3 regions of the Mesorhizobium sp. URHB0026 genome follow, and region 1 is predicted to be linked to each of the others. Evidence: predicted binding sites of a transcription regulator. Region 1 holds the regulator's gene; each other region holds the start of a gene.
The links. The regulator LexA, encoded in region 1, represses DNA repair genes until DNA is damaged. The targets are predictions, from matches to a motif close to TGTTCNNNNTGTGTTCNG.
Positions count from the first base shown of each region.

Region 2: ACVWWD_RS24825 (ATP-dependent helicase) is a predicted target of LexA. The motif match lies at 3,524-3,541, and genes of this name have one in related genera.
Region 3: ACVWWD_RS08525 (YifB family Mg chelatase-like AAA ATPase) is a predicted target of LexA. The motif match lies at 7,606-7,623, and genes of this name have one in related genera.

Region 1 covers NZ_JBSSCN010000001.1:4,403,723-4,413,937, forward strand. Annotated here, with positions in the region: gene ACVWWD_RS21695 (ABC transporter permease) at 1-658, opposite strand, end outside; gene ACVWWD_RS21700 (ABC transporter ATP-binding protein) at 664-1,443, opposite strand; gene ACVWWD_RS21705 (ABC transporter substrate-binding protein) at 1,502-2,488, opposite strand; gene ACVWWD_RS21710 (GntR family transcriptional regulator) at 2,638-3,408, shown strand; gene lexA (transcriptional repressor LexA) at 3,809-4,552, shown strand; partial or broken gene ACVWWD_RS21720 (ComEC/Rec2 family competence protein) at 4,546-6,998, opposite strand; gene gltX (glutamate--tRNA ligase) at 7,102-8,526, shown strand; gene gltA (citrate synthase) at 8,710-10,035, shown strand; gene lpxB (lipid-A-disaccharide synthase) at 10,128-10,215, opposite strand, start outside.
Region 2 covers NZ_JBSSCN010000001.1:5,031,507-5,041,721, forward strand. Annotated here, with positions in the region: partial or broken gene ACVWWD_RS24805 (dienelactone hydrolase family protein) at 1-120, opposite strand, end outside; gene ACVWWD_RS24810 (hypothetical protein) at 375-536, shown strand; gene ACVWWD_RS24815 (hypothetical protein) at 541-978, shown strand; gene ACVWWD_RS24820 (glucose/quinate/shikimate family membrane-bound PQQ-dependent dehydrogenase) at 1,010-3,325, opposite strand; gene ACVWWD_RS24825 (ATP-dependent helicase) at 3,582-6,248, shown strand; gene ACVWWD_RS24830 (ferritin family protein) at 6,280-6,594, opposite strand; gene ACVWWD_RS24835 (trimethylamine methyltransferase family protein) at 6,717-8,273, opposite strand; gene ACVWWD_RS24840 (glycine cleavage T C-terminal barrel domain-containing protein) at 8,287-8,508, opposite strand; gene ACVWWD_RS24845 (esterase-like activity of phytase family protein) at 8,790-10,215, shown strand, end outside.
Region 3 covers NZ_JBSSCN010000001.1:1,665,295-1,675,509, forward strand. Annotated here, with positions in the region: gene ACVWWD_RS08505 (CDGSH iron-sulfur domain-containing protein) at 1-564, shown strand, start outside; gene ACVWWD_RS08510 (hydantoinase/oxoprolinase N-terminal domain-containing protein) at 754-2,796, shown strand; gene ACVWWD_RS08515 (malate synthase G) at 2,934-5,102, shown strand; gene ACVWWD_RS08520 (class I SAM-dependent methyltransferase) at 5,281-5,901, shown strand; gene ACVWWD_RS08525 (YifB family Mg chelatase-like AAA ATPase) at 5,983-7,515, opposite strand; partial or broken gene ACVWWD_RS08530 (class I SAM-dependent DNA methyltransferase) at 7,654-8,261, opposite strand; gene gshB (glutathione synthase) at 8,639-9,580, opposite strand; gene ACVWWD_RS08540 (glycosyltransferase family 2 protein) at 9,799-10,215, shown strand, end outside.

The sequences.
Region 1 (10,215 bases):
TATTGACGTCGGCGAACCCTTGCGACTGCACCATCAGCGCACCGCTTGACGCCGAAAAAGCGCTGGCCAGCCCGACACCGCCTATGGTCGCGGCCCAGACATTGATGCCTTGCGCCTCGGCCATGTCAGGATTGGCGCCCACGGCGCGGACGGCAGTCCCCTTCTCGGTCCTGAAGAACATGTAGAGCAGCATGAAGGCGACAAGCGCGAGGAGACCCGCGACGACGATCTTGCTGGCGGGGAAACCCGGCCGCGCGAACGGCACCCAGTCGAACACCGAGGGCGAACCGAAGACCGACAGGTTGGACTTGCCCATGATGCGAAGGTTGATGCTGTAGAGCATCGTCATCATCAGGATGCCCGCAAGCAGCGTGTGGATGCGGAAGCGCAGATGGATGAAGGCGGTGCAGCAGCCCGCCGCGAAGCCGGCGACAAGGGCGGCGGCGATGCCCATCAGCGGCGATGCGCCGGCGGCAAGGAGAACGCCGCAGACGCAGCCGCCCAGCGGAAAAGCGCCTTCGCTGGTGAGATCGGGAAAATTCAGCATGCGAAACGGGATCATGATCCCGAGCACGACAAAGGCCAGGATCAGGCTTTGCGCCAGGGTGACCGGCATGATCGCGACGAAGCTGGTGAGAACGTCCCCAACAAAACCCATGATGATCAACTCGCCAGCAACATGCGATCGGTCTTGACGGAGAAATGGCCGATCAGATCGACAACCGTGACCCTCGCCTTCTCCTGCCCTGTGACTTCCAGAAGCACCCGGCCGGCATCGAGCATGATCACCCGGCTGCCATGGTCGACGGCGTGTTGCATGTTGTGGGTCACCATCAGGGTGGTCAGCTTCAGCGCATTGACGGCGCGCACCGTCGCGCGCATGACGATCTCGGCCGTGCGCGGATCGAGCGCTGCCGTATGCTCGTCGAGCAGCAGCAGATCCGGCGATCCTCCGACAGCCATGATCAGCGACAGCGACTGCCGCTGCCCGCCCGAGAGCAGGTCGACACGGGTATCGAGACGGTTTTCAAGGCCGAGGCCCAATATCGACAGGCGCTCCTTGTAGGACGCCAGCCGTGTGGCGTTCAGCCCCTGCCGCAGCGTGCGTTTTTGACTGCGCAGGTCGGCCAGCAGCATGTTCTCCGCCACGGTCATGCTGGCGGCGGTGCCGCGCATCGGATCCTGGAAGACGCGCGCCAATCTTTCGGCACGCTTGTGCACCGGCATCCCTGTCACATCCGCGCCATTGATCAGGATCTTGCCGGAATCCAGCACAAGAGCACCAGAAATGGCGTTGAGCATGCTGCTCTTGCCGGCCCCGTTTGAGCCGATGACGACCCCGAACTCTCCCGTGGCCAAGGACAGGCTGAGACCGTCCAGCGCGACCTTCTCGTCGGCCTGGCCCTTGTAGAACACTTTGCGCGCGGATCGTATCTCGAGCATCGTTCCTCCGTGACCTCGGGATGATGGCGCCGACGCCATCATCCCAGCAGTTCCGATGTTAGTCGACGATGCAGCCGCAATCGGCCATTGAAGCCGGTATCTCGACGCCGAACGCGGCCATCGCCTTGCGCGAGATCGTTGCCATGTGGTCCTTGTAGGCCGGGCGCGACGGCGCGATCGTCTTGGGATCCTTGCCCTTGAGGATCTCGGCGGCGATGTTGCCGGCGTTGATGCCGACCTGGGTGTAATTGACCGCGAAGCTCGCCGGCACGGTGCCGTTGCGGACCGCGCTGTCATCGGAGTTGACGACCGGGATACCGGCCTGGCGGGCGGCCGCTGAGACAGCGGCGATCGCCGGCTGAATCAGGTTCGAGGCCGGGCCGTAGATCACGTCGGCCTTGCCGGCGAACGAAGCGATACGCTGCTGGATGTCATTTACGTTGTCGATGCCGAGCTCGACCACCTCGAAACCGGCGGCCGGTGCCGCCGCCTTGATCTTTTCGACCAAGGCAACGTCATTGGCCTCACCGGGATTATAAGGCACGCCGAAGCGCTTGGCGTTCGGCAGCAGCTTCTTGGTGAAGGCCATCACCGCGGCGACGTCCTGCAGATCGCTGGCGCCGGTCATGCCTTCGTCTCCGGCGTCCCATGATGGCACCAGCTTGGCCGCCACCGGATCGGTGACCGCGGCAAAAACGATCGGAATGCCGGAACCCGCGAGCGCTTTCTTGGCGATCTGCGAGACCGGCGTGGTGATGGTGTAGATCAGCTTGGGCTGCTCGGCCTGCAGCTTGGCGATCATCTGCGGCACCAGCGACGCATCGAAATTGGTGTGGCTCTCCGTGTAGACGACGTCCTTGCCCTCGACGAAGCCGTTATCCGTCAGCGCCTTCTTGAAGCCGGCTATGGCGGCGTTCAATTGCGGGTGCTCGCCGAAATTGGCAATGCCGATACGGATCTGATCGGCCGCGGCACTGCCGGCGCTGACCATCAATGCGCCTGCCAGGGCCAAACCCGACAACCAAGCGGATTTCGACTTCAACATCATTTCCTCCCAGATTTGATCAGGGCCGCTTGGAAACGCGGCTGCTCCGCGATCATGGTCAGTCCGCCGGTCTGTGTCAAACATTATATATAATTGTTGTAGTGACCCAGTATCATATATACTTTTAGCCAGACGACGGATTGATCACGATGCGGGATGAGACGAGTTCCACAAAAACGGAAGCCGCCTATCAGCTGTTGCGGCGCGACATCCTGACCACGCGCCTCATGCCCGGCGCCCCGCTCAAACTGAGTGCGCTGCGCGGCACATATGGCGTCGGTTGGACACCGTTGCGCGAAGCCCTGTCGCGGCTCGAGGCCGAACGCTTGGTCACCGCCATCAGCAATCGTGGTTTTGCCGTGGCTCCGGTGTCGCGGGCCGAGCTGGAGGATCTGGCACGCGCCAGAATGGTGGTCGAGATACCCCTGTTCCTCGAATCGATGGAAAAAGGCGGCAGGGAGTGGGAGGATGCCGTAGTCACTGCCCACTACCGGCTCTCGCGTTGCAAGACGGCGGTCGACGATCCCTCCGACACGGCCGTCGACAGATGGGATGAGAACCACGAGGCTTTCCATGCGGCGCTGCTGAGCGCCGCCACATGCGACTGGCTGTTGCGGTTCCGCTCGACAATCTCGGATCAGTTGCGCCGGCATCATCGCTTTCTTGGTCTGGCGCCGACATTGCGGGCCGCGGCCGGCCTCAAGGACGGCTATGAACAGGCAATGGAGGCGTTGCGCGAAGCGATCGCGATCGAACACCATACCGCGATCATGGAAGCGGCACTCGATCGTGACGTCGAACGGGCCAAGGCGCTGATGACGGCGCATATCGGCTACACACTGCACGTCTATGTTCATAGCGAAGACAGCGGCGCGACCAGATACGCCGCCCGCGCCGGCAGCTTGAAGGGGTCGGGATAACTTCAGCGCTTCCGCGACGTCTATTCGCACGCGCTGGCCGGAGTGCGCCGAACGCCCGGGTCCATGGCCGCCCGGAGCTACCAATGGTTGGCATTTTGGTTTCGTTTCGTTCCGCGACTCCCTGAAATATACGGTACCCCTGGAAGAAGCCTTCCAGATGGCTGATGCCAGCTCCATCGGCGGATAGGCCACAGGCCATTAACCAAACGATTTCAATGTGCCTGCCGATCGCGGAAAGGACCGGTTGCTGACGCCGTCGGGGGCAAAAAACTTCAGACCCCCTTAACAAATTCATTAAACTTTAAACGGTTGCAGAACACAACTGGAACAGATAGTGTTTGTTCTGGGTTTGTTTTTTCGATTCTGGTTCAACCTTTCGTTCAATGTCTTGGGGGCCGCCATGCTGACGCGCAAGCAACATGAACTGTTGATGTTCATCCACGAACGGCTCAAGGAAAGCGGGATACCGCCTTCCTTCGACGAGATGAAGGAAGCACTCGATCTTGCCTCCAAGTCGGGGATCCATCGCCTGATCACGGCGCTGGAGGAGCGCGGCTTCATTCGCCGGCTACCCAATCGGGCGCGCGCGCTGGAAGTGCTGCGGCTGCCGGACTCGATCGCGCCGGGCCTCAATGCGGCAAAGAAGTTCTCGCCAAGTGTCATCCAAGGCAGCCTTGGCCAAGGCAGTCTCGGACGCCAGATCAGGCCGGCCGCTGCGCCTTCGCGCCTGCCCGCGGCCGGCAACGACGACGATGCGGTTTCAGCCGTATCCATCCCGGTCATGGGCCGTATCGCCGCCGGTGTGCCGATCGATGCAATCCAGCATCAGACGCATTCGATCTCGGTGCCGCCGGACATGATCATGGGCGGCGAGCACTATGCGCTGGAGGTCAAGGGCGACTCGATGATCGAGGCTGGTATCTTCGATGGGGACACGGTCATTATCCGCAATGCCGACACGGCAAGCCCGGGCGAAATTATCGTGGCACTGGTCGACGAGGAGGAAGCGACGCTGAAGCGGTTCCGCCGCAAAGGCGCTTCGATCGCGCTCGAGGCCGCCAATCCAGCCTACGAAACACGCATTTTCGGGCCGGACAGGGTCAAGGTACAAGGCAAGCTGGTCGGGTTGATCAGGCGCTACTGAGCCGGCTTTCCATCGGGCTTGTCGGGTTTTTTGTACGGCGGCAGCCCCCTCGCCTCGCGTGAGAATTTTCGCTGTTCGTGCCAGGGTCGGTATGGTCCGTCGACGGCGAATTCGATCCCGGCCCGGGTCGTGGCCGACTGGGGATTGAAGAAGACGGCAGCGCTTCCCTTGCGGGCGAGCTGCCGTTTGGTGACGACGAGAACCAGTGGATTTTGGCAGGCGTCATAGGCGGTCGCGTCGTTCACGATGATCAGGTCAGCGAAAGCACAGGCTTTCCAGGTGGTCTTGCGGTCCTCGACATAAGCAATGATCGCGCCGGAAGGGTGCCTACAAGGCACAGGCCTTCGCGGCAGTAGAAGGGCGATCCCGGCGGCAGGTCGGCGGGACTGGCAACGTCGAATTGCCCGTCTGTCTTGTCGAACATTTCCGGTTTGACGATTGTTTCGGAGATCAGAGCGCGCTTCCAGTTGTCGGTTGCGAATTCGTTCGGACGTTCCCGGTTGACGGCCAGTTCGCCATTGCCGATCGGCAGCGCGACCAGCCGCGCATCTTCCGAGATCAGCACATCGGGCGCGCGCGTGTGCGACACAGTCAACAGGCCGGCGAGCGCGAATGGCAGCGCCGCGAGCCGCAGCCAGGTCGTCGCCATCGTCGCGATAACCAGCGCGACGGTGACCAGCAGCACGGATTGCTGCGAAATCAGCCCGACTCCGTCGACCGGAGAGCGCTCCGATATCCACGCCGACACGGCGATCATCGCCGTCAGGCCCTTGCCCATGAGGTAGAGAGCCGGCCAATCCAGTCCGAATGGCATCAGCAGCGCGCTAGCGACGGCCAGGAACATCACGACCGACACGATCGGCATCACGGCCAGATTGGCGAACAGGCTGAGGGGCGATACCCGCTGGAAATGCCAGATGGCAAACAGTGCCGTGGCGCTGCCGGCGACAATGGACGTCATGGCCAATCCACCTGTCGCCAGCAGGAATTTTCGCGTCAGGAGCCCGGGCAGGGATCGCTTTGGCGGCGGTGGCCTGGTCTTTCCCGCACGGTGATCGGCCCAGCCGGCATAAGCGCCAACCAGGGCCGCGGTCGCGGCGAACGACATCTGAAAGCTTGGGCCGACGACCTCGTGCGGCGAGACCAGGATGACGGCGATCGCCGAGATCGCCAGATTGCGCATGGTCAGCGCAGCGCGATCGAAGAAGACGGCAATCAGCATCACCGCCAACATGATGAAGCTGCGTTCGGCCGCAACGACGACACCGGAAATCATGAGATAGGCGGCGATCGAGAACAGTGCGGCGGCGGCGGCGTATTTCTTCACCGGCCGGCGCGCGGAAAAGTCTGGTAACAGTGCGAAGGCACCACGCAGCAGACCCATGATGGTGCCGGCCACAAGCGCCATATGCAGTCCCGAAATAGAGATGATGTGATAGATGCCGGTACGCCGCATCGCTTCATTGATTTCATCGGGTATGCCGGCGCGCACGCCGACGATCAGCGCCGCCGCGATCTCGCCTTCAGCGCCGCCGACGCTGCCCCTGATGTGGTCGGCGATGGCTTCGCGGGCATTTTCAATGCCTGAGAAAAGGCGAGCCGATAGCGGCATCTCACCGTCAGCGGCGGAAACAACCGTCGGATTGCCGAGAAAGAAGCCGCTGCCGCCGATGCCGGCGAAATAACTGTCGAAAGAGAAGTCGTAGCTGTCCGGCCGGACCGGGCCGGTCGGCGGCAACAGTTTGGCGTAGCCTGTGATGAGCGAGCCGGCGGTCATTCCCGGCGGTATCTTGCGTGCGGAAAGCCGGACCCTTTCCGGCGCATAGCGCAGTTTCGGCCGGGCGGTCGAAATCACGTCCATGGTCAGCCGGATGCGGCCGCTCTCCATCTCTTCGAGCGAGACCACGCGGCCGGTCAATTGCGTGGAGATTTCCGAACCCAGCATACGGGTTCCGGCTCGCCATGTTTCGACCTTCGCCGCGAGTAAGCCCAGCGCGCACAACAGCACTGCCATGAAACACAGATGGGTTTTCGACCACGAACGCGAGACGAAGGCACAGACCGCCATCAGCACCACGACCGCGACGGGCTTTGCAAAGTCGGGCTCGGACGCCAGCGAGAAATAGGCGATCGCCCCAACGGTCAGACAGACCGGCACCAGCAGAAACGCGATGCCCCGGTCGAGTTCGAGCTCCGCCGCCTTGGCCACGCCATGGCGCAGGCGAGGCAAGGATATCGGGCCGATTTGCCGGCGCACGCGCACGATCCTGCCCCCGGCAGGAGACGGCGCCGGCGCCGGCCCACCCGCCCGCAGCGGCCCGGTTTCGGGCGCAGCCACGAGCGGCGATGGCAGTGGGATCGTCGGAGGCGCCGCAAAAAGGGATCGCTCGCTGACGCCGACAGCGGCATCCTCGCTTCGATCCGAGCTCCGGCCTCTTCCAGTCATCGGGTCTGCCCCTTGCACCCTCGACGCCCTATGCTACATGAACGCGCAACGCGCGAAAGTCCGCACGTTCCGCACCCAGCTTCAGACGTTTTCCGAGAGTTCCATGCCCGACAAGGTCATCACCCGTTTTGCCCCCTCGCCGACCGGCTATCTGCACATCGGCGGCGCGCGCACGGCGCTCTTCAACTGGCTCTATGCAAAGCATACCGGCGGCACGATGCTGCTGCGCATCGAGGACACCGATCGCGAGCGTTCGACCGATGCGGCCACATTGGCCATTCTCGATGGCCTGACCTGGCTCGGCCTTTCGTGGGACGGTGACGCGGTCTCTCAATTCGAGCGTGCGCCGCGCCATCGCGAGGTAGCCGAGGAACTGGTGCGCCTGGGCAAGGCCTATTACAGCTACGAGACTTCAGCCGAGCTCGAGGCAATGCGCGAGGCTGCACGCGCCAAGGGCCTGCCGCCACGGTATAACGGCCATTGGCGTGACCGCGACCCGTCGGAGGCGCCGTCCGGCGTCAAGGGCGCCATCCGCATCAAGGCACCGACCGAGGGCGAGACGGTGGTGAAGGACCGGGTCCAGGGAGACGTGCGCTTCCCCAACAAGGATCTCGACGACTTCATCATCCTGCGTTCGGACGGCAACCCGACCTACATGCATGCCGTCGTCGTCGACGATCACGACATGGGCGTCACTCACATCATCCGTGGCGACGATCACCTGACCAACGCCGCCCGCCAGACCGTGATCTACAACGCCATGGGCTGGGACGTGCCGTCGATGTCACATATCCCGCTGATCCATGGCGCCGACGGCGCCAAGCTGTCGAAGCGCCACGGCGCGCTCGGCGTCGAAGCCTATCGCGCCATGGGCTATCTGCCGGAGGCGCTGCTCAATTACCTTGCGCGGCTCGGCTGGAGCCATGGCGACGACGAGATCATGTCGATCGAGGACATGGTCTCGTGGTTCGACATTGGCGACGTCAACAAGGGCGCGGCGCGCTTCGATTTCGCCAAGCTGGAAGCGATCAACGGGGCGCATATGCGCCGTATGGCCGACACCGAGCTGCTCGATATCTTCATCGCCACCTTGCCCTATTTGGAGGGAGGCCCGGCGATGGCGGCGCGCCTCGACGAGAAGAACAAGGCGCAGCTGCTGGCAGCACTTCCGGGCCTGAAGGAGCGCGCCAAGACGCTGGTCGAGCTTGTCGACGGCGCGGGCTTCCTGTTTGCCGCTCGGCCGCTGCCGATCGACGACAAGGCGGCACTCCTGCTCAATGACGATGCGCGCAAGATGCTGCGTGGCGCTCACGAAGCTTTGAAGTCGCTGTCACACGACTGGACGGCGGCCACGGCCGAGGCCGTGATCCGCGACTTTGCGTCGGCTGGCGGCCACAAGCTTGGCGCCGTGGCCCAGCCGTTGCGGGCTGCCTTGACCGGCAAGAGCACGTCACCGGGCGTATTCGACGTGCTTGCCGTTCTGGGGCGTGAGGAAAGCCTGGCGCGCATAGCGGATCAAATCGATTAGGAGCAAACTGGCCCAAGAAGATTGGCATTGAAAGGCGGGTTTCGCAGTGCAACATTAGGCCTTGGCCCAATCTGGCACGCACCTCCTAGAATGCGGTGGCGAATACGCGCATTGCGGTGATTTCAACGTGTCGCTCCGCGGAATTTGCCTTTGCCGGCATGAGGAAACAAGAAGGAGTTTGCAATGACCGAAGCTGCGAAAAAACTGGATGTGGGCGGCCAAGAGGAGGCCACGGCAACGCTGGAATTCGCCGGCAAGACTCACGAATTCAAGGTGCGAAGCGGCTCGGTCGGGCCTGACGTCATCGACATCGCCTCGCTCTACAGCACCACTGGCGCCTTTACCTATGACCCCGGCTTCACCTCGACGGCAAGCTGCGAGTCGGAGATCACCTTCATCGATGGCGACGCCGGCATCCTGCTGCATCGGGGCTATCCGATCGACCAGTTGGCCGAACATGGCGACTTCCTCGAAGTCTGCTACCTCCTGCTCTACGGCGAATTGCCGACCAAGGCGCAGAAGGACGATTTCGACTACCGCGTGACGCGCCACACGATGGTGCACGAGCAGATGTCGCGCTTTTTCACCGGCTTCCGCCGCGACGCGCACCCGATGGCGGTGATGTGCGGCGTGGTCGGCGCGCTGTCGGCCTTCTATCACGACTCGACCGACATCTCCGACCCGTACCAGCGCATGGTTGCCTCCATGCGCCTGATCGCCAAAATGCCGACGATCGCGGCCATGGCCTACAAATACCACATCGGCCAGCCCTTTATTTACCCGAAGAACGATCTCGGTTTCGCGGCAAACTTCCTGCATATGTGCTTTGCCGTGCCGTGCGAGGAGTACAAGATCAACCCGGTGCTGGCGCGCGCCATGGAGCGCATCTTCATCCTGCATGCCGATCATGAGCAGAACGCTTCGACCTCGACCGTTCGCCTCGCCGGCTCCTCGGGCGCCAACCCGTTCGCCTGCATCGCCGCCGGCATTGCTTGCCTGTGGGGGCCGGCCCATGGCGGCGCCAACGAAGCGGCGCTCAACATGCTGGGCGAGATCGGCCATGTCGATCACATCCCGGAATTCATCGCCCGCGCCAAGGACAAGAACGATCCATTCCGCCTGATGGGCTTTGGCCACCGCGTCTACAAGAACTACGATCCGCGGGCCAAGATCATGCAGAAGACGGCGCATGAGGTTCTGGGCGAACTCGGCATCAAGGACGATCCGCTGCTCGACATCGCGATGGAACTGGAAAAGATCGCGTTGACCGATCCCTATTTCATCGAGAAGAAACTCTATCCGAACGTCGACTTCTATTCCGGCATCACCCTGAAGGCGCTGGGCTTCCCCACCACCATGTTCACCGTGCTGTTCGCGGTCGCCCGCACGGTCGGCTGGATCGCCCAGTGGAAGGAAATGATCGAGGATCCACGCCAGAAGATCGGTCGTCCGCGCCAGCTCTATACCGGCGCGCCGGAGCGCGACTACGTGCCGATCGCCAAGCGCTGAGACAAGTGACAAGCGCTGAGACAAGTGAGTAGTGGGTAGTGGTTCGTGAGGAGTGAGGTTGGAGAGTTTTCTAACTCACTACTCGTTACTCACTACTGCCTACGCACTCGCTTGATACACCCCATCACCACCTGCGCCGCGATCTCACCGGACGGTTTGTCCGTTGCCATGCGCCGTGAA
Region 2 (10,215 bases), 630 kb from region 1:
TCCGGCAAGCCTGGTCAGTTGCTCCATGAAGCGGCGGCGATCCAGCGTCAGATGCGTGTATTCGTCATAGGCATCGATCATTGCCTGGGTGATGACGGGTTTGGTGGTGACGTCGGCCATGGGCTTCCTCGATCTCGTCTCGACCGCGGTGTCCTGCCGGTCGCAAGATAGGGGCGAGCCTCTCATCGTCCAGTCACCGGACCGTGACATCTCGCTGCCTTCGCGGCCGCCGGTCAGCCGACTGAAGATCATCACGTTTTTGTCATCGGTGACAAATCTTGATGGCGCTGCCACAATAGTGGGGGAAACTGGCTAGCCGGCCGGCCCTTTGGCGGTCACGGTCCTATAGGCCCGATCTGAAAGGAACAATGCCGATGACCATGCCCTCGCCGATCCTGGCAACCGCCTTCGTGGCAGCAGTGACGGCCGTTCTGGCGATGCGCGCGGCTGTTGTCGCGGCAAGGCCGCAAGTCGATGGTCAGGGTCCGCAGCCGCAAGCGCCAGCCCGCGAACACGAAAACCCGAGGTTGAGGTGAAGTCATGGACGTCCAGGACATCGTGAACACCGTCTCGCAGAAGGCCGGTCTCGACCAGGCCACGACCGAAAAGGTCGTCGGCACCATTTTCTCGGTGCTCGAGCACGAGGCCGAGGGCACCAGCGCCTCCTCCTTCTTCGCCAAGATTCCGGGCGCCGATGCGCTGGCGCAGAAATATGACGTCATGGCCGCCGCCCCGGCCGGCGGTGGTGGCGGCTTCATGTCGTCGCTGCAGGGCGCGCTTGGCGGCGTTCTCGGCGAGAAGGCCGGCGCTCTGGTCAACGGCCTCGCCGCGCTCAAGGCCTCCGGCCTCGACTTGGCGCAGATCCAGAAGGCTGGCGAGACGCTTGTCCAGCAGGCCGAGGCGGCCGCCGGCCCCGATTTGACCAACCAAATGCTTGGCTCTGTGCCGAGCCTAAAGAGCCATCTGGGGCTCGGCTGATCGTCAGCTCGCCGAGCCCGGTAACGCCTGCCTACTTCGGCAGCGCGTAGGCCATCACATAGTCGCCCGGCTTGGTGCCCACCGAGCCGTGGCCGCCGGCGACGATGACCACGAACTGGCGTCCGTCCGCGACCGTGTAGGTCATCGGCGTCGATTGCCCTCCGGCCGGCAGCCGCGCCTGCCAGAGCTGCTTGCCCGACGTCAGGTCGTAGGCGCGCAAATAGTCGTCGACCGCGGCACCCAGGAAGGCGACACCGCCGGCGGTGATCATCGGCCCCCCAATGCCGGGCACCCCGACCTTAAACGGCAACGGCAGCGGCGTCATGTCGTAGACGGTGCCGTTGCGGTGCTTGTAGGCAATGGTGCCGGTGCGAAGATCGACGCCCGCGACATAGCCCCAGGGCGGCGCCTGGCACGGAATGCCGAGTGGCGACAGGAACGGTCCCATCACCACCGCATAGGGCGCGCCGTCATTGCGGTTCAACCCCTGCTCGCTGCCCTTGGTGTCGCCCGGCGGCGGCACGTCGGCGCGCGGCACCAGCCGCGACGTGAAGGCAAGATAGGTCGGCATCCCGAACATCACTTGCCGCACCGGATCGACCGCCACGCCACCCCAGTTGAACGTCCCGAAATTGCCGGGATAAACCAGCGATCCCTGCAGCGAGGGCGGCGTGTAGCGACCTTCATAGCGCAATTTGTGAAGCGCGATGCGGCACGCCAGCTGGTCGAACATGGTAATGCCCCACATATCGTGCTCGGTCAGTGGCGGCGGGTTGAAGGAAAGGTCGGACGCGGGCTGCGTCGGCGATGTGTGGTCACCCTCGATGGCGCCGCCGGGCGCCGGCACTTCCTTGACCGCAATGACCGGCTCGCCGGTGCGCCGGTCGAGCACATAGAGGTCTCCCTGCTTGGTCGGGCCGACCAGCGCGGGCACCACGGAGCCGTCGGCCTTGGTGATGTCGACCAGGCTCGGCTGCGCAGGCACGTCCATGTCCCATAGGTCATGGTGCACGGTCTGGCGCACCCATTTCAACTGCCCGGTGTTGAGGTCCAGCGCGGTGATCGAGGAAGAGAATTTCTCGACATTGGCGCTGCGGCCCATGCCGAGCTGGTCCGGCGTCTGGTTGCCGAGCGGCACATAGAGCAGGCCGAGCTTCTCGTCGGCGCTCGGTGTCGACCACATGTTGGGCGAGTTGGCGGTGTAGGTCTGGCCGGCCGCCAGCGGCGTCGTCTGGTCCGGATTGCCGGAATCCCAGTTCCACAGCAATTTGCCGCTGCTCGCATCATAGGCGCGGATGACGCCGGACGGCTCCTGCGTCGAATAATTGTCGTTGACAGCGCCGCCGACGATGATCTTGCCGCCGGCGATCAGCGGCGCCGAGGTCGAATAGTAGTAGCCCGACTTCGGATACGGCATGCCGGTCAACAAATTGAGCGTGCCGCCCTCGGCGAAGGCCGGGCAAACCTGCCCGTTGGCGGCATCCAGCGCGATCAGCCGCGCATCCGAGGTCGGCAGGTAGACGCGCGCCGCGCAGGGCTGGCCGGCGGCGCCCGCTGCATCGGCATAATGGGAGACGCCCCGGCAGGTCTGGTGCTGGCGGTCCTTGTCGAGCTTGATCTTGGGATCGTAGCGCCACTTCTCCTTGCCGGTCGCCGCATCGACGGCGATGGCGAAGTTGTGCGGCGTGCAGATATAGAGCGTGTCGCCCACTTTGAGCGGTGTCACCTGATAGGTGGTCTCGCCGACATCGTCGGGGCCCTTCACGTCGCCGGTGCGATAGGTCCAGGCCGGCTTCAGGTTGGCGACATTATCCGGCGTGATCTGGTCGAGCGGCGAATAGCGCTGGCCGAATGGCGTGCGCCCGTAATAATGCCATTCGCCCGCCGGCACATCGCCGCCGAGATTGGCGTTGGGGATCACCTTGTCGGTGTCGAGCACACCGCCGATATCCTTCGGGTCCGTGGTCATCGAATAGCCGGCCACCGCCAGCGATGCCAGCACGGCAAGGATCAAAGGCGCTCGCCCGTCCGGACCGGCAAGGCCGCGCCGCGCCCACGGCGTCAGCAGCCACAGCGCCACCAGCACGATGATGCCGCCGCGCGGGCCGAGCTCCCACCAGTCGAAGCCGGTTTCCCAGACCGCCCAGGCCAGCGTGCCGAGCACGATCGCCGCATAGAGCCAGAGCGCCGTGGAACGGCGCCGGTAGAGCAGCCAGGCGGCGACCAGGAAGGCGAGACCGACGACGATGTAATACCAACTGCCGCCCAGCGAAGCCAACCAGATGCCGCCGGCGCCAAGCGCCAGACCTATGAGGAAGACAATGATGGAGGTGATGGTGACAGCCAAGATGATACTCCTTCGACTGTTGCGCGCATGAGGCGGCCTGGGCCAACCCGGCATTGCGTGTTGCCCGTGCAACTTTCTCCCGACCGCGGCGCCTGTCAAGCGTAGGTCGTGGCCCGCGGGCAGCAACCTCGCTCCGCCTGGGATTGTTCCACAACGGCGGTTCCCGTATCGGTGAAGCGGCCGTATCAGGCACTTTGCCGGAACAAAACGTAGACAGTTCTGGTCTTTCGCTCCCGAATCACTACATTCGGGGGAGATGTCCGGCTTTTCCGAAGACATGCCCTTTTTCGATGAACCCAATGCGCGGCCCACGGCCCCGTCGGGCATTGCCGCGCGCGCCATGGCTGCCCGCCGCGGCCAAAACAATGCGCCCGACTATCTCAGGGGCTTGAATCCCGAGCAGCGGCTGGCCGTGGAGACCACTGAAGGCCCGGTTCTGGTGCTGGCCGGCGCCGGCACCGGCAAGACCCGTGTGCTGACCACCCGCATCGCCCATATCCTCACCACCAAGAAGGCCTGGCCGTCAGAGATCCTCGCCGTCACCTTCACCAACAAGGCGGCGCGAGAGATGAAACTGCGCATTGGCCTTTTGATAGGCGAACAAGTCGAGGGCATGCCCTGGCTCGGCACCTTCCACTCGATCGGCGTGAAGCTGCTGCGCCGCCACGCCGAGCTTGCCGGCCTGAGGTCCGACTTCACCATCCTCGACACCGACGACGTCGTGCGCTTGATCAAGCAGCTGATCCAGGCCGAGGGCCTGGACGACAAGCGCTGGCCCGCGAAGCAGTTCGCCCAGATGATCGACGGCTGGAAGAACAAGGGCCAGGGTCCGGCCGATATCGCCGAGGGCGATGCGCGCAGCTTCGCCAACGGCCAGGGCCGCGAGCTCTACAAGGCCTATCAGGAGCGGCTGCAGACGCTGAACGCCTGCGATTTCGGCGATCTGCTCTGCCACCCGATCCGCATCTTCCGCGCCAATCCCGATGTGCTGAAGGACTATCACCGGCGGTTCAAATACATCCTCGTCGACGAGTACCAGGACACCAACACCGCCCAATACATGTGGCTGCGCCTTTTGGCACAGCGGCCGGATGCAGGACGTAACAACTCGACGCCGACAGATGTGCGTACGGCCGAAGGCCGCAAGCCCGACCGGGCGTCCGAGCCGTTGCGAGGCCCCTCCCGCGACGCCGAAGGCGCGCGCGAAAACAAAGTCAACATCTGCTGCGTCGGCGATGACGACCAGTCGATCTATGGCTGGCGCGGCGCCGAGGTCGACAACATCCTGCGCTTCGACAAGGATTTTCCGGGCGCCACCATCATCCGGCTGGAGCGCAACTACCGCTCGACCGCGCACATACTGGGCGCCGCCTCCCATCTCATCGCCTACAATGAGGGCCGTTTCGGCAAGACGCTGTTCACCGACCGCAACGATCCCGAGGACGGCAAGGTCAACGTCCACGCCGCCTGGGATTCGGAGGAGGAAGCTCGCGCCATCGGCGAGACCATCGAGGCCTACCAGCGCCAGAAGCATAATTTGAACGACATGGCGATCCTGGTCCGCGCGTCCTTCCAGATGCGCGCCTTCGAGGACCGCTTCATCACGCTCGGCCTTAACTACCGCGTCATCGGCGGTCCGCGTTTTTACGAGCGCATGGAAATCCGCGACGCGCTGGCCTTCTTCCGCGTCGTCGCCAACAGCACCGACGACCTCGCCTTCGAGCGCATTGTCAATGTGCCCAAGCGTGGCTTGGGCGAAGCGACCATCCGCCAGATCCACGACACGGCGCGCGGCTTGCGCATCCCGATGCTGGAGGCGGCGGGTACACTCGCCGAAAGCGACGAGCTGAAGCCGAAACCGCGCGCCGCGCTGCGCGAGGTCGCGTCCAATTTCGAACGCTGGCAAAAGGCACTGGAAGCCACGCCGCACACCGAACTCGCCGAGACCATTCTCGAGGAGAGCGGCTACACCGACATGTGGAAGAACGACCGCTCGGCGGAAGCCCCCGGGCGGCTGGAGAACCTGAAGGAACTGATCCGTTCGATGGAGGAGTACGAGTCGCTGCGCTCCTTCCTCGAACATGTCGCGCTGGTCATGGATGCCGAGCAGAATGCCGGGCTCGATGCCGTTTCCATCATGACGCTGCACTCGGCCAAGGGCCTCGAATTCGAGACCGTCTTCCTGCCCGGCTGGGAGGAAGGTCTCTTTCCCCATCAGCGCGCGCTGGACGAAGGCGGCCGTTCGGGGCTGGAGGAAGAGCGGCGGCTCGCCTATGTCGGCCTGACGCGGGCGAAGAAGAACCTGCATATCTGGTTCGTCTCCAACCGCCTCATCCACGGGCTCTGGCAATCGACCATCCCGTCGCGCTTCCTCGAGGAACTGCCGGAAGCTCATGTCGAAGTCGCCGAAGCCGGCAACTCCTATGGCGGCTACGGCAATCCGTATGGCGGCGGCTCGTTCGCATCCGGCCGTGGCGGCGGCCAGGGGGCAGGAAGACAGAACCCGTATGGCGCCTCGCGCTTCGACGATATTGGCGGCAATTCGGGCGGCGGGGAAAAATCCGGCGCCTTCTCCAACACCTATTCGACGCCCGGCTGGCAGCGCGCGCAGGCCAACCGCACCGAGGCGACCGACCGCAACTGGGGCACGCGCTCGGGCCATCAGGTCGAACGCATCGGCTATGGTGAAACAGACTCCGGCTATGGCGCCGGCCGCACCAGCGTCAAGGGCCGCACCATCGACGGCGAGCTGGTCGCCAAATCCGTCTCCGACACGCCGTCCGCCTTCAGCGTGGGCGACCGCGTCTTCCACCAGAAATTCGGTAACGGCAACATTTCAGCCATCGAGGGCAACAAGCTGACCATCGACTTCGACAAGGCCGGCCAGAAGCGCGTGCTGGACGGGTTCGTGCTGCCAGTGTGAGGCTGCCAGCCTCGAAGGCTGACGTCCCGCCTCAATCCACCTTCTTCTCGCCCCGCTCCCCGGCCTTCACGATATCCCCTGTCGTAAACAGGATTTCCTTCAGTTCCACGCGCCAATCCGTTTTCTGGCGCAGCAGGAATTCTAGGTCCATGCCGAAATGCTTGAACTCCTCGCTCTGCGCGTTCTTCATGATCGCCTTGGCCTGCGGGTTCTTCTCGACCGACATGCGCTGTTCGTACCAGCTGATCGCTTCCGCCTCCTCGATCAGCGAGGTGATCATGCGGGCAAAGGTCCGCACTTCCTGCGACAGTTCTTCCGGCGGTTCGTGGTACTGGTCGAAACCCATGTCGTCCTCCCTCAACGGCTCGCGGATGGAGCCAGGCATTGGCCCGCATCCATGAATGCGCGGGACGCGCCGCGGGTTCCTGGATCACGGCCGCAATTCGGGATGATGGATCTGCAACTATCTCACGACACCGGCGCCGCGCCGCCCTCTTCCGTGCGCCGCGCGATGAACGCGTCGAGCACGCCTGACGTGGCGGCGGCCGCAGCCGGCGGCGTGAAATCGGCAAGGGTGCGCTTCCAGATGCCGGTGGCGCGTTCGGTCGCGGTCTTCGACCCGCTTTGCGTCCAGTTGCCGAAATTCGACCAGTCGGCCACCAGCGGCTCGTAGAAGGCGGTGCGGTAGCGCGCCATGGTGTGGCCGGCCGAGAAGAAGTGGCCTCCCGGCTGCACTTCGGCGATCGCCTCGAAGCCAATCGCGTCGTCGTCGCCAGGGGTCGCCGCACAAAGTTCCGCGACCGTCTGCAGCGCCTCGATGTCGGTGACCAGCTTTTCCAGGGAAACGCTCAAGCCCCCTTCCAGCCAGCCGGCCGCGTGGATGCAGACGGTGGCGCCCGCCAGCACCGAGCCCCACAGCGCGAACTGCGTCTCGTGCGCGGCCTGCGCATCCGAAACGTTGGCCGCGCTGCCGCCGCCCGAGCGCCAGGGCAGACCGGTGAAGCGCGCCAGCTGGCCCGCACCCAATGTCGCCTTCACGTGCTCCGGCGTGCCGAAGGCCGGTGCGCCCGATTTCATGTCGACATTGGAGGAGAAGGAACCGTAGACCACCGGCGCGCCCGGCCGCACGATCTGCGCCAGCGTCAGCCCGGCCAGCGCTTCGGCATGCTGCAAGGTCAGCGCGCCGGCCACGGTGATCGGCGCCATCGCGCCCGCTAGGCAGAACGGCGTGATGATCAGGACCTGGCCCGCCTTGGCGAAATCGATGATGCCTTGCGCCATCGGAATGTCGAGCTGGCGCGGCGAGTTGGTGTTGATGACGGTGTAGCAATGCGCGCCCGAGCGGAACTCGTCCTCGGACAGCCCCCGGGCCAGCCTGATCATCTCGAAACTGTCATCGACCTGCGGCGTGCCGCGCGCGAAAACGAACGGGAATTTGTCCGACAGGGTCAGCTGCGCCCGGTTGACTGCATAGTGGCGGAAACGATTGTCGATGTCCTGCGGTTCGATGCACGGCCCCAGCATGTGCAAGACGTCGAAATGCTGCACCAGCTTGATCAACTCCTCGAAGGCGACCAGCGTTCCGGGCCGCCTGCCGCGCTCGAGATCGGTGACATTGGGCGCGCCGGAGCCAGCCAGGAACGTCATCGAGCCCAGTTCAAGCGACAGGTCGCGAGCGCGCGCGCCGGCATAAGCGTGGATCGATCGCGGCGCCGAGGAGGCTAATGCTGCCGCCACCATGTCGCGGCCGATGCGCACCATGTCAGTGTCGGGGTCGACCAGGGCGCCGGCGCGGGCGAACACCTCGCGCGCCTCGGGCAGCAGCACCTTGATGCCCAGTTCCTCCAGCACGCGCAGCGCCGTGTCGTGGATCGACGCTACCTGGTCGTCGGAAAAGATCGGCTGCGGCAGGAATGGATTCTTCAGCGACCGGTAATTGGGCTTGCGACTTGATTCGCTGCCTGCCTCGCCCATGCGCCCGCGCCGGCGTTCCCGCCTCGTATCCCGTGCAGCGTCATCGACCATCAGAAACTCCTCCTCATTGCCGCACCGCCCTGCGTCGGGGATCGTAGATCGAGGCCGCGATGACCCGCGCCGTCCGTTCGACGCCGACAATGTGCACGCAAAGCGCCATCCCCTCCCCGGCGAAACCGTCGTCCACCAACGCCAGCGCGACGCTCTTGCCGATCGTGTAGGCAAATCCGCCCGAGGCGCCGACAACGCCACCCCCGATGACCACTGCGCGATAGCGCGGCTTCAAGGCTTCCCCTCCCGGTCCGGTCGAAGCCGGCACCATATTCGTACTAGACATAAGTGTCTAATACGCCAGACACGCTCCATGGGAGGTCACTAATCCCGCTCTCCAGCTTTTTTTATCCGCACATGGAGATACCGGCGGACCCGTATCGCGCACTGTCACGCAAGCATCATGTTGACGCCTTAGATCGCTTTCGGGGAGGCACGCGCGGCATCATCGATGCGGCACCTCTTTTGATTTTCCTTCGGCCGCTCCGGCGTGCTTCGTCATAAAGAGGATTGTCCATGAAACCCCTGCACCGATCCGCCTCGCTTGGCGTGGCGCTGGCCTTGTTCACCGCCCTCACCCCGGCGCTTGCCGATGGCGTGGCCTATATCAACAAGGGCCTCGTCGGCGTCGGCCGCATCCCAGCCGACCAGCGCGACAAGTTCGGCGAGACCTTCGGCTCGGGCTCGGGCATGGCGATCGACATTTCGGGCTGGACGCATGATGCCGGCATCTACAAGGGATCGCTCTGGCTCCTGCCCGACCGTGGCTACAATGTCGCCGGCACCACCGACTACCGGCCGCGCCTCAACACCATCGCCATCGAATTCACGCCTGCCGCGCCGGGCGCTGCTTCCGCGGCCGGCCAGGAGCAGACGGGCGTCAAGGCGACGCTTGCCGACAGCATGCTTCTGACCGACGACAAGGGCGCCGATGCCACCGGCCTCGATCCGCTGTCGGACGTACGCGCCGCGGCCGGCGACATGCCGATGCTGCCCGTCGCCACCAATGGCAAGCTCGCGCTCGACAATGAAGCCATCGTGCGGCTGCCGGACGGCTCGATGTTCATCTCCGACGAGTACGGGCCCAACATCTACAGGTTCTCCGCGCAAGGCCGCCTGATGTCGGCGACCCAGCCGCCCGCGGCCCTCGTGCCGATGCGCAAGGGAGCGCCGAACTCCTCCTCCGACAACCCCGGCCCGGGCGCCGCCGACCCTGATCCGAAGGATCCCGAAACCGGGCGCCAGAACAACCAGGGCCTCGAAGGCATGGCGATAACGCCGGACGGCAAGTTCCTGATCGCCGTGCTGCAGTCGGCGCCGAGGCAGGACGGCGGCGATTCACCCTCGACACGGCAGAACACGCGGGCGCTGGTCTACGATGCTTCCGACCTCGCCCATCTGAAGCTCGCGCATGAATATGTCGTGCCGCTGCCGGTGTTCCAGGATGCCAAGGGCAAGACCAAAATCGCCGCGCAGAGCGAGATCGTGGCGCTTTCGGACACATCCTTCCTGATGCTGGCGCGCGACAGCGGCAACGGCCAGGGCCTGAAGAAGGGTGACGCTTCGCTCTACCGCCAGATCAACATCGTCGACGTCTCCGGCGCGACGGACATCGCGGGCGCCGCCTTCGACGCGGCCGACAAGCCGGTCGCACCCAAGGGCGTGCTTGATCCCTCGGTGACGCCGGCCAAGCTGACGCCGTTCATCGACATCAACGACGCCACCGCGCTTGGCCACTTCGGCCTGCACAATGGCGGCGCGAAGGACCACAATGAGCTTTCGGAGAAGTGGGAAGCGATGTCGTTGGCCAGCGTTCTCGATCCGAAGCTGCCCGACGACTATTTCCTGTTCGTCGGCAACGACAATGACTTCCTCGCCCAGGACGGCTTCCAGGTCGGCGCCGCCTACAAGGCCGATGACGGCGCCGATGTCGACACCATGT
Region 3 (10,215 bases), 2.7 Mb from region 1:
TCGCGCAATTGCGTGCTCGGCGACCCGCATGTCTTTGTGCCCAATGCGCCGGGCCAATGGATCCATCCCGATGCGGCCAGCGTCGAGAAGATCGTCGCGCTGGCCGAGAACTGCCCCTCGGGCGCCATCACCTATGCGCGCAAGGATGGCGGCCCGCGGGAAAAGCCGCCCGTGGTCAACACCGTGCGGCTGCGCGAAAACGGCCCGCTGGCGGTGCATGCCGAGATCGTGCTTGGTGCCGAGACGTTTTTCCGCGCCACGCTTTGCCGCTGCGGCGCCTCGCAGAACAAGCCGTTCTGCGACAACAGCCATATCAAGGCGGGCTTTGCCGCCACCGGAGAACCGGCGCTGAAGGACACGCCGGCGCTGGAGGTCCGCGACGGCCCGCTGCGGGCGACGCCGACCACGAACGGCCCGCTCAAGCTCGAAGGCAATGTCGAGATCGTTACCGGCACCGGCCACACGGTCGACCGCACCACGAAGGTCTTCCTGTGCCGCTGCGGCCACTCGGCCAACAAGCCGTTCTGCGACGGCAGCCATAAGAAGGTTGGGTTCGTGGGATAGGTGGGTAGCCAATCTCCCTCTCGGGGGGAGATGTCCCGCGGGACAGAGGGGGCGCCTCTTGCCAACCTTTCAATATGTTCTCCACCGCGCCAGTGCCGCGTCCCTTGGCCCATCTCTCCCGGCTTTATCCGCAAGCCGGTATCGGCTAAGGGCAGGCAACCAAACAATCTGCCCGGACTTTCGCCCAAAATGACCGCCAAGACCAAGCCCGCCCCTCTCTTCCTCGGCATCGACACCGGTGGCACCTACACCGATGCCGTGTTGTGGTCCGAGACCGAAGGTCCGCGGGAGGGGCCGAGCAAGGGCAAGGTGCTGGCCAAGGCCAAGGCGCTGACCACGCGGCATGATCTGGCCGTCGGCATTTCGGGCGCCGTCGATGCGGTCCTGGAAAAGGCGGGCACCAATCCGGCCGACATCAAACTGGTCTCGATGTCGACGACGCTCGCCACCAATGCGCTGGTCGAGGGCCAGGGCGGCCGCGTGGCGCTGGTCATGATCGGCTTTTCCGAGGCCGATCTTGCCCGCGATGGTTTGAAGACGGCACTCGGCACCGACCCGGTGGTGTTTTGTGCGGGCGGCCATGATGTGCACGGCAGCGCCGCCAAGCTCGACCTGTCCGGATTGGAGGCGATGCTGCCGGAACTCGGCGTGTCGGTGTCCGGCTTTGCCGTATGTGCCTATTTCGCCACCCGCAACCCGGCGCACGAGATCGCCGCCCGCGAGCTGATCCGCGACAGGACCGGCCTGCCGGTCACGGCGAGCCATGAGCTATCGGCCAAGCTCGGCGGTCCGCGCCGGGCGCTCACGACGCTGCTCAATGCCAGGCTGATCTCGATGATCGACCGGCTGGTGGCGGCGACCGAGGGGTTCCTTCAGGCCCGCAACATCGCCGCTCCTTTGATGGTGGTGCGCGGCGATGGCGCACTGGTTTCGGCGGCGTTTGCCCGCCAGCGGCCGATCGAGACGATCCTCTCCGGTCCCGCCGCCAGCCTGGTCGGCGCCCGCCACATGACCGGGTTCGACAACGCGGTGGTCTCCGACATTGGCGGCACCACCACCGACGTGGCGGTCCTCGATGGCGGCCGGCCGCGGCTCGATCCGGAAGGCGCCACCGTCGGTGGTTTCCGCACCATGGTCGAGGCGGTCGCGATGCGCACTTTCGGCCTCGGCGGCGATTCCGAAGTGATGCTGGAGGATGGCGCGCTCAATCCGAAAATTCTGCTCGGGCCGCGCCGCCTGGTGCCGCTGGCGCTGTCCGGCATGGCGCATGGCGAGGCGGTGACCGCGGAACTCGAACGCCAGTTGCGCGCGCCCAACACAGGCCGCATGGACGGCCGCTTCGCGGTCCGCACCGGCGTGCCGGACAGGCTCGCCGCGGGGCTGACCGCCCCGGAGGCAAAGCTCTACGAAGCAATCGGCGCGACGCCGCTCGCCCTCGACAGGCTGCTGACCTCGAATGCCCAGAATGCCACGCTGAACCGCCTGGTCTCGCGCGGGCTGGTGCATATCTCGGGCTTCACCCCGTCGGACGCCGCGCACGTGCTTTGCAAACAGGCGAACTGGGATGCCGCCGCCGCCCGGCTTGGCGCCGAACTGTTCGCCCGCAGGCGCGATGGCCGGGGCCAGGCGATCGCGGCCTCCCCGGAAGCGATCTCGGAACGGGTGCTCTTGACCCTGACGCGCTGGTCGGCCGAATACATCCTGGAGACCGCTTTTGCCGAGGACGGGCTCGACGGCGCGGCGACGGTGGCGCATGCGCTGGTGCAGCGCGCCGTCGATGCCCACCCCGGCATCGCCCGCCTCAGCGTCGCGCTCGACCGGCCGGTCATTGGGCTCGGCGCTTCGGCGCCGCTGCACTATGCCGGCCTGGCGCCCTTGGTCGGGAATGACTGCGTCGTGCCCCGGGATACCGACGTCGCCAACGCGCTTGGCGCCGTCGTCGGCCAGGTCAGGGTTTCGGCGGAGGCCCGCGTCAGCCAGCCCACGGAAGGCCTGTTCCGGCTTGCCTCGGGTGAGACGGTGCGCGATTTCCTCGACGAGACGGCGGCGATCGCGGCCGCCGAGGCCGATGTGCGGGCGATTGTCGCCCAGCGGGCTCTTGATGCCGGCACCGACAGTGCCGAGATCGACGTGGCGACGGAGTTCCGGGTCTCGACTGTCGAAGCGCAGCGCATGTTCATCGAAGCGCATATCGTGGCGGTGGCCTCGGGCAGGCCGAGGATAGCGGTGTGAGGAGAAGAGCCATCTCCCCCCTCGTCGGGAAGATTGGCTAACCGCCCAAAATGCCCCACCTTCACCCTAAGCTGAATTGACCCTGCACCCCCTGACATGCCAAACGCCCCGCAACGCCTTTCATCTGGAGTAGCCTGATGACCGATCGCATCGAGATCGCCGGATTGCGCATTGCCCGCGAGCTGCATGACTTCGTCGTCGACCAGGCTTTGCCCGGCCTCGGCATCGAAGCGACGCGTTTCTGGGACGGGTTCTCGGTCATCGTCCATGACCTGGCGCCCAAGAACCGGGCGCTGCTGGCAAAACGCGATGCCATGCAGGAAAGGCTCGATGGCTGGTATCGCGACAATGGCGCGCCCATCGACATGGACGCCTACAAGGCGTTCCTGAAGGTGATCGGTTATCTCGTGCCGGAAGGGCCGGCCTTCAGCGTCTCGACCGACAATGTCGACCCGGAAATCGCGGTCGTGGCCGGACCGCAGCTGGTGGTGCCGGTGATGAACGCGCGCTATGCGCTCAACGCCGCCAATGCACGCTGGGGCTCGCTCTATGACGCGCTCTATGGCACGGACGCCATCCCCGAAACGGATGGCGCCGAGAAGCGCAAGGGCTTCAACGCGGCGCGCGGCGCCAAGGTCATCGCCTGGGCCAAGGATTTTCTCGACCAGTCCGTGCCGCTCACCTCCGCAAAATGGGCAGGGGTCAACGGCCTGTCGGTCGCCAACGGCGCCCTGAGGCTCAGCGCCGGCGCCGGCTCGACGACGCTGGCCGATCCCAGCCAATTCGTCGGTTATCGCGGCGACGCCGCCAATCCGCAAGCCGTGCTCCTGGTGAAAAACGGGCTGCATGTCGAGATCGTCATCGACCGCGACAACCAGATCGGCCGCACCGATCCGGGTGGCATTGCCGACGTCATCCTGGAATCGGCGCTGACCACCATCCAGGACTGCGAGGATTCGGTCGCGGCCGTGGATGCCGAGGACAAGGTCGTCGTCTACCGCAATTGGCTCGGCCTGATGAAGGGCGATCTCGCCGAAGAAATCAGCAAGGGCGGCAAGAGTTTCGTCCGCAAGCTCAACCCCGACCGCGCCTACATCGCCCCAGCCGGCGGCACGGTGACCGTGCCTGGCCGCTCGTTGATGCTGGTGCGCAATGTCGGCCACCTGATGACCAATCCAGCGATCCTGGACCGCGACGGCGACGAGGTGCCGGAAGGCATCATGGACGCGGCGATGACGGCCCTGATCGCGCTGCACGATGTCGGGCCGAAAGGACGGCGGATGAACTCCCGCGCCGGCTCGATGTATGTCGTGAAACCCAAGATGCATGGCCCGGAGGAGGTCGCCTTCGCCGTCGAGATGTTCGACCGTGTCGAAGCCCTGCTCGGCATGGCCCAGAACACCATCAAGATGGGCATCATGGACGAGGAGCGGCGCACCACAGTCAACCTCAAGGAAGCGATCCGCGCCGCGAAGGAGCGCGTGGTGTTCATCAACACCGGCTTCCTCGATCGCACCGGCGACGAGATCCACACCTCGATGGAAGCCGGCCCGATGATCCGCAAGGGGGACATGAAACAGGCCGCCTGGATTTCCGCCTATGAGGCCTGGAACGTCGACACGGGCTTGGAATGCGGGCTCGCCGGCCATGCCCAGATCGGCAAGGGCATGTGGGCGATGCCCGATTTGATGGCCGCGATGCTGGCCGAGAAGATCGCCCACCCCAGGGCCGGCGCCAACACCGCCTGGGTACCGTCGCCAACGGCGGCGACGCTGCACGCCACGCACTATCACAAGGTCGATGTCCATGCGGTTCAGGCCGCGCTGAGGACCCGCCCGAAGGCGAAGCTCGACGACATATTGTCGGTGCCGGTGGCCGTGCGGCCCAACTGGACGCCCGACGAGATCCAGCGCGAACTCGACAACAACGCGCAAGGCATTCTGGGCTATGTCGTGCGCTGGATCGACCAGGGCGTCGGCTGCTCCAAGGTTCCCGACATCAACGATGTCGGGCTGATGGAAGACCGCGCCACGCTGCGCATCTCCTCGCAGCACATCGCCAACTGGCTGCGCCATAAGGTCTGCTCGGAAATCCAGGTGATGGATTCCTTGCGGCGCATGGCGGCAATCGTCGATCTGCAGAACGTCGGCGACCCGCTCTACCGGCCGATGGCCGCCGACTTCGAAAAGTCGATCGCCTTCCAGGCCGCCTGCGACCTGGTGTTCAAGGGAACAAGCCAGCCCAACGGCTACACCGAGCCGGTGCTGCACAAGCGGCGGCTGGAGCTGAAGGCCCATCAAGGGTAGGACGATGTCGCGTTGAAAGAGTTTGGAGCGCCGACTGGATGTCGCCGGTCCGCGTCGGCGAAGACGGCGGCGTCAGCCCAGCGGCAATGTCGTGCCGAAGGCGGCAGGCTCTTATGGCTGGATACGGTTCCTTTGCTTTTTTCAGCTAGTGCTGGCTGGAAGGCTACGGAGCATTGGCATGGCCAACACGATGGCGATCGAAAAGAAACTGTTGAATTCCGTCCATGACCGGGCGGTTTTCCAGCGCCGCGTGCGCGTCCTGTCTCAGCGGCTGGCCGACGAACTGGGCCCGGCCGGCACCGTTCTCGATCTTGGCTGCGGCGACGGCTCCATCGCCAAGGCGATCATGGAAAAAAAGCCGGGGCTGACGTTTCGCGGCATTGACGTGCTGATCAGGCCGCAAACCCATATCCCGGTCGAACTGTTCGATGGCGGCACCATTCCCGCCGCGAATGGCTCCTATGACTGGGTGACGATCGTCGATGTGCTGCATCATGCCGACCACCCGGGCCATCTCGTGCGCGAGGCGGCCCGCGTGGCGCGCAAGGGCGTTGTCATCAAGGATCACCTGCGCCAAGGCTTCGCGGCCTACCAGACGCTTCGTTTCATGGATTGGGTGGGCAACAAGGGGCACAATGTTCGCCTGCCTTACAACTATCTCTCCAAGGCGGAGTGGGACGCCGTTTTTGCCGCCGCGGGTATCACACCCCGCACCTGGCGTGAGAAGCTGTCGCTCTATCCGTTCCCGGCCAGCGTGTTTTTCGACCGTCGCCTGCATTTCATCTCGACCTTGCGATAGGCAAGGCGGACAGGCTGTTGACAGCTTCATTGACGGGCGCCGTGAAGGTGGGGTGCATGCGTGTGCTGCCGCGGGCAGGCCCTACGCCGCCTGCGCCACGCGCTCCGAACTCATGCGATAGGAAATCGCTTCGGCCAGATGGATGCGGCCGACAGCTTCGCTGGCGTCGAGATCGGCGAGCGTGCGCGCCACTTTGAGCACCCGGTGGTAGGCCCGCGCCGAAAAGGCGAGTTTTTCGCTGGCATCCTTGAGCAGCGACAGGCCGGCGGCGTCCGGCATGGCGATCGTTTCGATGACGGCTGGAGAACAATGCGCGTTGGTGGTGGCGCTGTTGACGCCGAGCCGCTCGAAACGCTCACGCTGAATGGTGCGGGCACGCGCCACCCGCAGCGCCACGTCGGCGCTCTTTTCCGCCCGGTCGGGCCGGATCAGGTCGCTGGCCGAGACCGCCGGCACTTCGATCCTGAGATCGATGCGGTCGAGCAGCGGACCTGAAATACGCGCCTGGTAATCGGTGCGGCAACGGTCGCCGCGCAGGCAGCGATAACCCGGTTCGCCGGCCATGCCGCAGCGGCACGGGTTCATTGCCGCCACTAGCTGGATGCGGGCCGGATAGGTGACGCGATGGTTGGCCCGTGCGATCATGCAGTCGCCGGTTTCAAGCGGCTGGCGCAGCGCATCGAGCGTCTGCGGCGTGAATTCGGGAAACTCGTCGAGGAACAGCACGCCGTGATGGGCAAGCGACACCTCGCCCGGCCGCGCGCGCAGGCCGCCGCCCACCATCGCCGCCATCGAGGCCGAATGGTGCGGGGCGCGGAACGGCCGCCGGTCGGTCAGCTTGCCTTCGCCGAGTTCGCCGGCCACCGAGGCGATCATCGAGACTTCGAGCAGTTCCTTCGGCGCCAGCGGCGGCAGGATCGACGGCAGGCGCTGCGCCAGCATCGATTTGCCTGAGCCTGGCGGACCGATCATGAGCAGATTGTGCCCGCCGCCGGCCGCCACTTCCAGAGCCCGCTTCGCTGTCTCCTGGCCCTTGATGTCGGCAAGGTCGGGCAGGTCGCGTGCCGCCGCGCGGATGCCGGCCTCCGGGCGCGACAGCACCTGCGTGCCGCGGAAATGATTGGCGATCGCAATCAGGCTGCGCGGCGCGAGAATGTCGAATTCCCGCCCTGCCCAGGCTGCTTCCGGCCCGCAAGCGAAGGGGCAGATCAGCCCTTTGCCTTCGCCATTGGCGCCGATTGCCGCCGGCAAGGCACCGGCAACGGCGGTGATCGTACCGTCGAGCGATAGTTCGCCCAGCACGACATAGCCAGCCAGCATGTCGCCCGGAATGGCGCCAAGGGCCGCCATCAAGCCGAGAGCGATCGGCAGATCGTAGTGGCTGCCTTCCTTCGGCAGATCGGCGGGCGCCAGGTTGACGGTCACCTTCTTCGACGGCATCGACAGGCCCGACGCATGCAATGCCGCCTGCACCCGCTCGCGGCTTTCCGCCACCGCCTTGTCTGGCAGGCCGACGATATGCATGTTGACCTTGCCGGGCGCGATCATCACCTGCACATCGACCGGCACCGCCTCGATGCCCTGGAAAGCGACCGTACGAACCCGCGCCACCATTGTCTGCCCCCGATGCCGGCTCGCCCTTGCCCTTGTGAACGGGCCGCGAGTGACGTCAACGCAAGACAACCACGGATTTCAGCCCAAGGCAAGAACATTACAGGAACAAAGTAGAGTAAACGCATGGCTCGCGCCCGATCATGACGGCCTCATCGCCAAGAAGGTGTTCCAGCCCTGCTCATTTCTACCGATGCGGAAGCTGTGGCTGAGAAGCTCCATGCCGGCGGCCTCGATGCGCGCCGCGAAGGCGTCCCTACGCCAGTCGACGCTATGGTACTTGCCACCCGTTTCGCCGTCACCATCTCGCATCGAGACGACGAAGGCACCGCCTTGGCGCAACGAACGCGCAATCTTCTCCAGAACTTGGTCGATCTGGTCGCGAGGCACATGGATCAGCACGGCGAGCGCCACCACCGCGTCGTAGGGACCGCCAAGCTCGTCGGTGATCACGTCGAGGAGTTCGCCTGCCTTGCCGCGCGCGGCCTGCAGTTCGAGAAAGCGTCGTGTGCGTCGGTCCGCCGGACCTCGACCCCAAGGGCCTCCAGGAAGTCCGCGTCGCGGCCCGGGCCGGATCCGATTTCCAGGATGCGGCCGCCCGCTCCGGCGATCGCCGCGGCGCGCTCGAGCGCGGCCCTGTCGTTCGGGTGAGGAACATGCCCAACGATCTCGTCATAATGGACCGCATAGTCCTCATACGACTCTATCGTCCGACGGCTTTGGGCCAGAACCTCTGCCGGTATCTTCATCGTGTTCTCCCATCGGTGTGTGTCTGACGGATTTGGTCAAATCGAGAACATCACGCGAACTGGCAGTTTGCGCCGGTTGCAGCCGGGTGGCGTCCGGTTGCAAAAGCGGAACATGGTTAATACAAAATGAAAACGGAAAACAGGGCCGCGAAGCATGATCGCGGAATGGCGGTTGTGCCGCCATTCATCGTCGGGCTCGGTATCTAGCTCTTCGTTTCGTTAGACCGGTGTCACGGCGAGGGATGTGCGGTGACGTTTGGCGTCGCCGCTTTTTTTGGATATTGGCGCAGCCATCAGCACGGTTGTCAGCCTGATAGCGTTGGCCGTTGCCATACTCAACCGACTGCCTGATTAGGATCTGTGAAAGAGGCTTGCGCCTACTGCCGCTTTTCCTCCACGCAATCCCAGAACAGGCTGGCGATGTCGGCGCCGCCGAAGCGCTTGACCTCGCGCACGCCGGTCGGCGAGGTGACGTTGATCTCGGTCATGTAGTCGCCGATGACGTCGATGCCGACCAGGATGAAGCCGCGCTCTTTCAGCGACGGCCCGATGCGGGCACAGATCTCTCGCTCGCGTGTCGTCAACTCGGTCTTTTCGGCGCGGCCGCCGACATGCATGTTGGAGCGGGAATCGTGCTCGGCCGGCACCCTGTTGATGGCGCCGACCGGCTCGCCGTCGATCAGAATGATGCGTTTGTCGCCCTTGCGCACGTCCTTCAGGTAACGCTGCACGATATAGGGCTCGCGAAACATCTGGCCGAACATTTCGAGCAGCGAGGCGAGATTGCGGTCGGCTTCCAGCATATGGAAGATGCCGGCGCCGCCATTCCCGTAGAGCGGCTTGACGATGATGTCGCCGAACTCCTTGCGGAAGGCGGCGACTTCGAGCGGATCCTTGGTGATCAGCGTATCCGGCATCAGGTCCGGGAACTCGGTGACGAAAATCTTTTCCGGGCTGTTACGCACCCAGGCCGGGTCGTTGACGACCAGCGTCTTTGGATGGATGCGCTCGAGGATGTGGGTCGTGGTGATGTAGTTCATGTCGAAGGGTGGGTCCTGGCGCAGCAGGACGACGTCCATTTCGGACAAGTCGGTGCGCACCTTTTCGCCCAGCGAATAGTGGCTGCCCTTTTCGTCGCGCACCGTCATCTCCTCGACGCGGGCAAACACCTTGCCGTCGCGCATCGACAGCCGGTCGGGCGTGTAGTGGAACAGCTGATGGCCGCGCCGCTGCGCCTCCAGCGACAGGGCGAACGAGGTGTCGCCGGCGATCGACACGGTGGAGACATGGTCCATCTGGACGGCGATTTTCAACTTCATGGCAGGTCCCCAGCGTAGTCGACGCAAGCGATATAAGCGTCGCGGCGCGTTCTGCCAATCGCGACGTTTTGAACATTGGGATCAGCAAGGCGCGTCTGCCGGTTGCAGACAAGACGAGGACTGACGTCATCGCTTTCTTAAGCCTTGCCGTGCGACGGTAAGCTCCGAATGCAGCGGCCGACCTGACGCAGCGCCGGGCACCCGATGGAACGACGATCATGAACGCGCTCACTGCCGTCCGCGCAGCCTCGACCCAGCAGCTCGAACTCACCATCCTGATGCCATGCCTCAACGAGGCCGAGACGCTCGCCGTCTGCATCGGCAAGGCCAGGGCGTTTCTCGACCAATCCGGCATAGCGGGCGAGGTGCTGATATCAGACAATGGCAGCACCGACGGCTCGCGGGAGATCGCCGCGCAGGGCGGTGCTCGTGTCGTCCCGGTCGCGCAGAAGGGCTATGGCGCGGCGCTTCTGGGCGGCATCGCCGCCGCCAGGGGTCGCTTCATCATCATGGGCGACGCCGATGACAGCTATGATTTCGGTGCACTGGAGGCATTCGTGGCGCGGCTGCGCGGCGGCGCCGATCTGGTCATGGGCAACCGCTTCCGGGGTGGCATAGAGGCTGGCGCCATGCCG